DNA from 2 places in the Megasphaera indica genome. Region 1 is predicted to be linked to the other one. Evidence: a T-box and tRNA genes for the amino acid it is inferred to sense, from the RefSeq annotation. Region 1 holds a T-box; the other holds one or more tRNA genes.
The links. A T-box is a leader RNA that pairs with one kind of tRNA and senses whether it is charged. The one in region 1 lies ahead of thrS (threonine--tRNA ligase), so its partner is inferred to be a tRNA-Thr.
Positions count from the first base shown of each region.

Region 2: it encodes a tRNA-Thr, which carries the amino acid that the T-box ahead of thrS (threonine--tRNA ligase) is inferred to sense. The anticodon was not compared.

Region 1 is NZ_JBKKJR010000001.1:130,313-133,723, reverse strand. It holds gene thrS (threonine--tRNA ligase) at 1-1,702, opposite strand, end outside; T-box leader at 1,739-1,953, opposite strand; gene ACFCTO_RS00665 (electron transfer flavoprotein subunit alpha/FixB family protein) at 2,251-3,267, opposite strand; gene ACFCTO_RS00660 (electron transfer flavoprotein subunit beta/FixA family protein) at 3,288-3,411, opposite strand, start outside.
Region 2 is NZ_JBKKJR010000005.1:75,835-79,245, reverse strand. It holds gene dnaB (replicative DNA helicase) at 1-1,111, shown strand, start outside; tRNA gene ACFCTO_RS04420 (tRNA-Thr) at 1,311-1,386, shown strand; tRNA gene ACFCTO_RS04415 (tRNA-Tyr) at 1,393-1,478, shown strand; tRNA gene ACFCTO_RS04410 (tRNA-Met) at 1,484-1,559, shown strand; tRNA gene ACFCTO_RS04405 (tRNA-Thr) at 1,618-1,693, shown strand; tRNA gene ACFCTO_RS04400 (tRNA-Met) at 1,699-1,775, shown strand; gene tuf (elongation factor Tu) at 1,924-3,111, shown strand.

The DNA of each region.
Region 1 (3,411 bases):
CGACGCGGATGCCCAATTTCTTGAACTTCTTAGCCAGGTCTTTGCAGTAAGCCAGGTGTTTGTCGGAGATGGGCAGGAACTTGATCTGGACCGGAGCCAGCCATACCGGGAAAGCACCGGCATAGTTTTCGGTAATGATGCCCAGGAAGCGTTCGATACTGCCGAAGCAGGCACGATGTACCATGACCGGGCGATGTTTCTGGCCATCTTCGCCGATGTAGGTCATGTCGAAGCGTTCCGGCATGAGCATGTCGAGCTGGATAGTACCGCACTGCCAGGTACGGCCGATGGAGTCTTTCAGGTGGAAGTCCAGTTTCGGACCGTAGAATGCGCCGTCGCCTTCGTTGATGACGTACGGGATGTGGCGTTCTTCGATGACGTCATGCAAGGTCTTGGTAGCCAGTTCCCAGATTTCGTCGGAGCCCATGGAGTCTTCCGGACGAGTGGACAATTCGACGTGATATTCCAGGCCGAACTGTTTGTAAGCCTTGTCGAAGAGGTCCATGACGCCGGAAATTTCTTCTTTCATCTGACTCGGCAGCATGAAGATGTGAGCATCGTCCTGGGTGAAGCAACGGACGCGGAACAGGCCGTGGAGAGCCCCGTGGAGTTCATGGCGATGGACCAGGCCGAGTTCAGCCATGCGCATCGGGAAGTCGCGGTAGCTGTGGACGTTGCTCTTATAGACCAGGATGCCGCCCGGGCAGTTCATCGGTTTGATGGCGTAAGGCTGTTCATCGATAGTCGTGAAATACATATTGTCGCGATAGTGATCCCAATGGCCGGACTGTTCCCAGAGATGACGGTTGAGGATCATCGGGGTCATGATTTCGTCGTAATCGGCTTCGTCATGGAGTTCATGCCAGAATTTGAGCAAGTTGTTGCGCAGGATCATTCCCTTGGGATGGAAGAACGGGAAGCCCGGGCCTTCTTCGTGGAAACTGAACAGGTCGAGTTGTTTGCCCAGTTTACGATGGTCGCGCTTTTCAGCTTCTTCCATCATCTTCAGGTATTCATCGAGTTCCGATTTCTTTTCAAAAGCGGTCCCGTAAATACGCTGGAGCATCTTGTTGTGTTCATCGCCGCGCCAGTAAGCGCCGGCAACGGTGCGCAGCTTGAAGGCCTTGACGGCACCGGTCGAAGCGCAGTGCGGACCGGCACAGAGGTCGACGAAGTCGCCCTGGCGGTAGATGGAAATGACGGCATCTTCCGGAAGGTCTTCGATGAGTTCTACTTTATAATCCTGGCCAGCGTCTTTGAAGAGTTTCAAAGCGTCGGCACGAGACAAGACTTCTTTGGTAATGGGAAGGTTTTCTTTGACGATCTTAGCCATTTCAGCTTCAATGGCAGCAAAGTCTTCCTGTGTGAAACGGTGTTCTGTGTCGAGGTCGTAGTAGAAGCCGTTTTCAATGGACGGGCCAATGGCGAACTTGACGCCCGGGAAGAGGTGCTGGATAGCCTGTGCCATGACATGAGATGCTGTATGGCGGAGCGTATCTTTCCCTTCCTGGTCGGCGAAGGTGAGGAATTCAACGGTCGAGCCGTCGACGATGGTTTCGCGGAGGTCCGTGACTTCACCGTTTACCTTTGCGACTAATACTTTCTTTGCAAGACTGTTGCTGAGCTGTTTGACAGCTTCGGCAAGAGAGATGCCATCGGGAAACTGTTTTTTGCTTCCGTCTTTTAATACTAATTCTGCCATTACAAACATCCTCCTTAATAAAAAAAGCTCTCGTCCTCAAGGGACGAGAGCATAACTCACGTGGTTCCACCCTAGTTCACCGGAAAATCCGATGTACTCAAGCGCGATAACGGGGCGGCCGGGATCCCCTACTTACTTCGGGAATCCTGCTCCAAGGCGGTAACTTGCCAGACTTTATAAAGCACTCTCACCATCGTGCCTCTCTCTGTAATAAAGGAGCTATCAAGTGTTGTCCTTTTCAAAGCATCTTACATATCTCTATGTATGCGTAAATTATACGGCAGGAAATGGGGGTTGTCAAGAGAGAAAAGAGGCTGTCTTAAAGCGACAGCCTCTTTTTGAGTTTGTAGGGGTCGCCCGTGGGCGACCCGCCAGGTATTTGCACGATGTTTCTAGCAACTTGAATAGGAAACCACACATATGCTGAAACGGGTTCGCCACGTGCGAACCCCTACGAACCAGCGGTCAGACACTAACGGCCAGCTGCCAGCAGCAAAAAAGGTCTATCGCATAGCGATAGACCTTTTGATTATACACGGTTAGATAACTTATGCAATGCCTTTCTGTTTCTTGATAGCTTCTGTGAGGAGCGGGAGAACTTTGAAGACATCGCCTACGATACCATAGTCGCAGACTTTGAAGATCGGAGCATCTTCGTCTTTGTTGATAGCGATGATGCAGTCAGAACCAGTCATGCCTGCCAAGTGCTGGATAGCACCGGAAATAGCGCATGCAATGTAGATCTTCGGACCAACTGTTTTACCAGTCTGGCCAACCTGATGGAGAGCGTCGATCCAGCCAGCGTCAACAGCTGCACGGGATGCACCAACAGCGCCGCCGAGGACGTCTGCGCATTCTTTGAGGATACCGGTCTTGAACGGTTCTTCACCATTCATGCCACGGCCGCCAGCAACGATAACGTCAGCATCTTCGATTTTAACGCCTTCGCCGCCCAATTTGATGAGTTCGACGAATTTGGTCATGAAGTCAGCATCGGAGAGGTTAGCTTTCTTTTCGATAACTTCGCCAGTTGCAGAAGGATCTGCTTCCGGTTTTTTGAAGACGTGCGGGCGGACAGTACCCATCTGCGGACGGTTGTCCGGGCAGATGATTTCAGCCATGATGTTGCCGCCGAGAGCCGGACGGGTCCATACGATGGTCTTCTTGTCGTCGTCAACGCCGAGCTGTGTGCAGTCAGCGGTGAGGCCAGTCTTCAAGGAGTTAGCGACACGCGGGCCGAGGTCACGGCCAATGTTGGTAGCGCCAACGAGGAATACGTTCGGTTTTTCTTCATGGAAGAAATCGCAAATAACTTTTGCATAAGCCGTCGTATTGTAATGTTCGAGCTGAGGATCATCATATACGAATACTTTATGAGCACCGTGAGCGATGAGTTCCTGAGCCAACGGTTTTACGTCTTTACCAATGAGGATTGCACCGACTTCGTCGCCGATGGTGTCAGCCAAGATGCGAGCCTGGCCCAACAATTCGAAAGATACATCACGTAATTTGCCTTCGAACTGTTCAGCAATTACATAAATGCCTTTATATTCTGCTAAATCCATTTTCACTGTTCCTCCTTAGATTAAATGATTTTCTGGGCAACCAGTTTTTCCATAACCTGGTCGACGATTGCCTGTTCGTTGTCATCTTCAACTTTGAGAACGAGACCACCGGATCTCTGAGGCGGTGTGAAAATCTTGCGGACT
Region 2 (3,411 bases), on a different contig from region 1:
GAAGAAGCTCGACGATGTAGGCGGTCTCGAATATGTCCTGAACCTGCCGAACCTGGTCGGGTCAGCGGCCAATATCGAATATTACGCCAATATCGTCGCCGAGAAGGCCCTGGCGCGCAACCTCATTTCGACGTGTACCGAACTGACGGCGGAAGCCTATGATGGCCAAAAGGAAACGGAAGCCCTCCTGGACGATGCCGAACGGCGCATCCTCCAGCTGTCGGATACAAAGAACCGCGGCGATTTCGCTTCTGTCGGCGCCGTCGTCGAAGTGACCCTGGACAAGATCACCAAGCTCTATGAAAATAAAGCGGGCCTCACCGGCCTGCCGACGGGATTCCGCGACCTGGACCGCATGACGTCGGGCCTGCAGCCGTCGGACCTGATCCTGGTCGCTGCCCGTCCGAGTATGGGCAAGACGGCCTTTACCCTGAACATCGCCCAGAACGTTGGCGTCCGTCAGCATAAGACGGTAGCCTTCTTTTCCCTGGAAATGTCCCAGGAACAGCTCGTCCAGCGACTGCTCTGCCAAATCGCCCATATCGACTCGCAGAAACTGCGCACAGGCCAGCTCAACAGCGATGAAGAGTGGACGCGCCTGACCGATGCCTGCGACAAACTTTATGAGTCGCCCATTTACATCGACGATACGCCGGGCATCTCTGTCGCCGAAATGCGATCGAAAGCGCGGCGCCTCAAGTCGGAACACGGCCTGGACCTGATCATCGTCGACTACCTGCAGCTCATGCAGGGGCGCAATGCCGAAAGCCGCCAGCAGGAAATCTCCGAGATTTCCCGGTCCCTCAAGGCCTTGGCGCGGGAACTGAAAGTACCGCTCATCGCCTTGTCCCAGCTCAGCCGCAGTGTCGAAAGCCGGCAGGATAAACGGCCTATGCTCAGTGACCTCCGCGAATCGGGGGCCCTGGAACAGGATGCGGATATCGTTTCCTTCTTGTACCGCGAAGATTACTACGATAAGGAAACGGAGAACCAGCACATTACAGAAGTCATCCTGGCCAAACACCGCAACGGCCCTGTCGGGTCGGTCAAGCTCTACTTCAAGAACGAGTTCACGCTGTTCCTCAACCTGGACACGCAGCATGAAGGGTAGATAAAATTAATTTAAAAAAAGTGTAAAAAGTACTTGCATTATTCCGTGGGGTATAGTATACTAATCAAGTCAGCGGTTCTGACAGAGACTTTTGAAACGGGGTTCTGCCTCGTCAGAAGAAATAAGAAAAGCTGATAAAAAAGTTCTTGACAGAACGTCAGTCCTTTGATATAATAGACTACGTTCCACGGAACAGTAAGCCAACGTAGCTCAATTGGTAGAGCAACTGACTTGTAATCAGTAGGTTGTAGGTTCAAGTCCTATCGTTGGCTCCAGTAAATGGTGGGGTTCCCGAGTGGCTAAAGGGAGCAGACTGTAAATCTGCCGGCGTTTGCCTTCGAAGGTTCGAATCCTTCCCCCACCACCAATTATCGCGGGGTGGAGCAGTTGGTAGCTCGTCGGGCTCATAACCCGAAGGTCGTAGGTTCAAGTCCTGCCCCCGCTACCAAATTTTTTTACTGTCAGGTAAAAAAACAACTTCATAATTGGCTTTGACCAGTTCATAAGCTGTTGTAGCTCAGTCGGTAGAGCGTATCCTTGGTAAGGATAAGGTCACCGGTTCAATCCCGGTCAATAGCTCCACACATGGCGGCTTAGCTCAGTTGGCTAGAGCATGCGGTTCATACCCGCAGTGTCCAGAGTTCGAATCTCCGAGCCGCCACCACACTAATAACCTCGTGCATACGAGGTTATTTCTATATGCAAAAATATTTTTTGTTTAAATTTTCCTATTTTTTTAAGCAAAGAGTACGGATGTGTGATAGAATACAAGTGGGTAGCTGTTTTTTTTCCTAAAGGAGGAAATGATTACAATGGCAAAAGAACATTATGAAAGAACAAAACCGCATGTTAATATCGGTACGATTGGTCACGTCGACCATGGCAAAACGACATTAACGGCTGCTATTACGAAAGTATTAGCAAAGAAGGGCTTTGCCAAGTTCGAAGATTACTCCGATATTGACAAGGCTCCGGAAGAACGTGAACGTGGTATTACGATCAACACGGCGCACGTCGAATATGAAACGGAAAAACGCCACTATGCACATGTTGACTGCCCGGGGCATGCTGACTATGTCAAGAACATGATCACTGGTGCAGCTCAGATGGATGGTGCTATCCTCGTTGTATCCGCAGCTGACGGCCCGATGCCGCAGACTCGTGAACACATCCTCCTGGCCCGCCAGGTCGGTGTACCGGCTATCGTCGTATACCTCAACAAAGCTGACCAGGTCGACGATCCGGAACTGATTGAACTCGTTGAAATGGAAGTCCGCGACCTCCTGACTGAATATGATTATCCTGGCGATGAAGTACCTATCATCGTAGGTTCTGCATTGAAAGCCCTCGAAGGCGATCCGGAAGCTGAAAAATCCATCCTCGACTTGATGGATGCTGTCGACAGCTACATCCCGACGCCGCAGCGTCCGACAGACCAGCCGTTCCTGATGCCTGTCGAAGACGTATTCACCATCACCGGCCGTGGTACGGTTGCTACGGGCCGTGTCGAACGTGGTACGATCAAAGTCGGTGACGCTGTCGAAATCGTCGGCCTCGCTGATAAACCGAAAGATACCGTCGTTACGGGCGTTGAAATGTTCCGTAAGATCCTGGACCTCGCAGAAGCAGGCGACAACATCGGCGCACTCCTCCGTGGCATCGACCGCAAAGACGTCGAACGCGGCCAGGTCCTGGCTAAACCGGGCACGATTCATCCGCACACGAAATTCAAGGCTCAGGTCTATGTCCTGACCAAAGATGAAGGCGGCCGTCATACGCCGTTCTTCAACGGCTATCGTCCGCAGTTCTACTTCCGCACGACTGACGTAACGGGTGTCATCACCCTGCCGGAAGGCACAGAAATGTGCATGCCTGGCGATAACGTCAAGATGGAAGTCGAACTCATCACACCGATTGCTATCGAAGCAGGCCTGCGCTTCGCTATCCGTGAAGGCGGCCGTACCGTAGGTGCCGGTGTCGTATCCGAAATCGAAGGCTAAAAGATAGTTTAAAGTTTGTAGTGCCGAGTTTGTAGAAAGAGGTTAAATTTTTAGCCAATAACTGCAAACTAAAAACTACAAACTTTAAACTCAAAAAAGGCGCTGTCTTCATACGACAGCGCCTTTTTTGCATACATTTATGCGCAAGGCTACAGGCCGTGAATTAGTTATCGCCTGTCTGCGCAATTGTAGGGGCTCGCACGTGGCAAGCCCGCTTCTAGTATAATGAGGGAATGACGGTAACTGTAACGTAAGGCATCCGTCGGAAGTCTCTCCTCATAGGAGAGGTAGCCCGAAGGG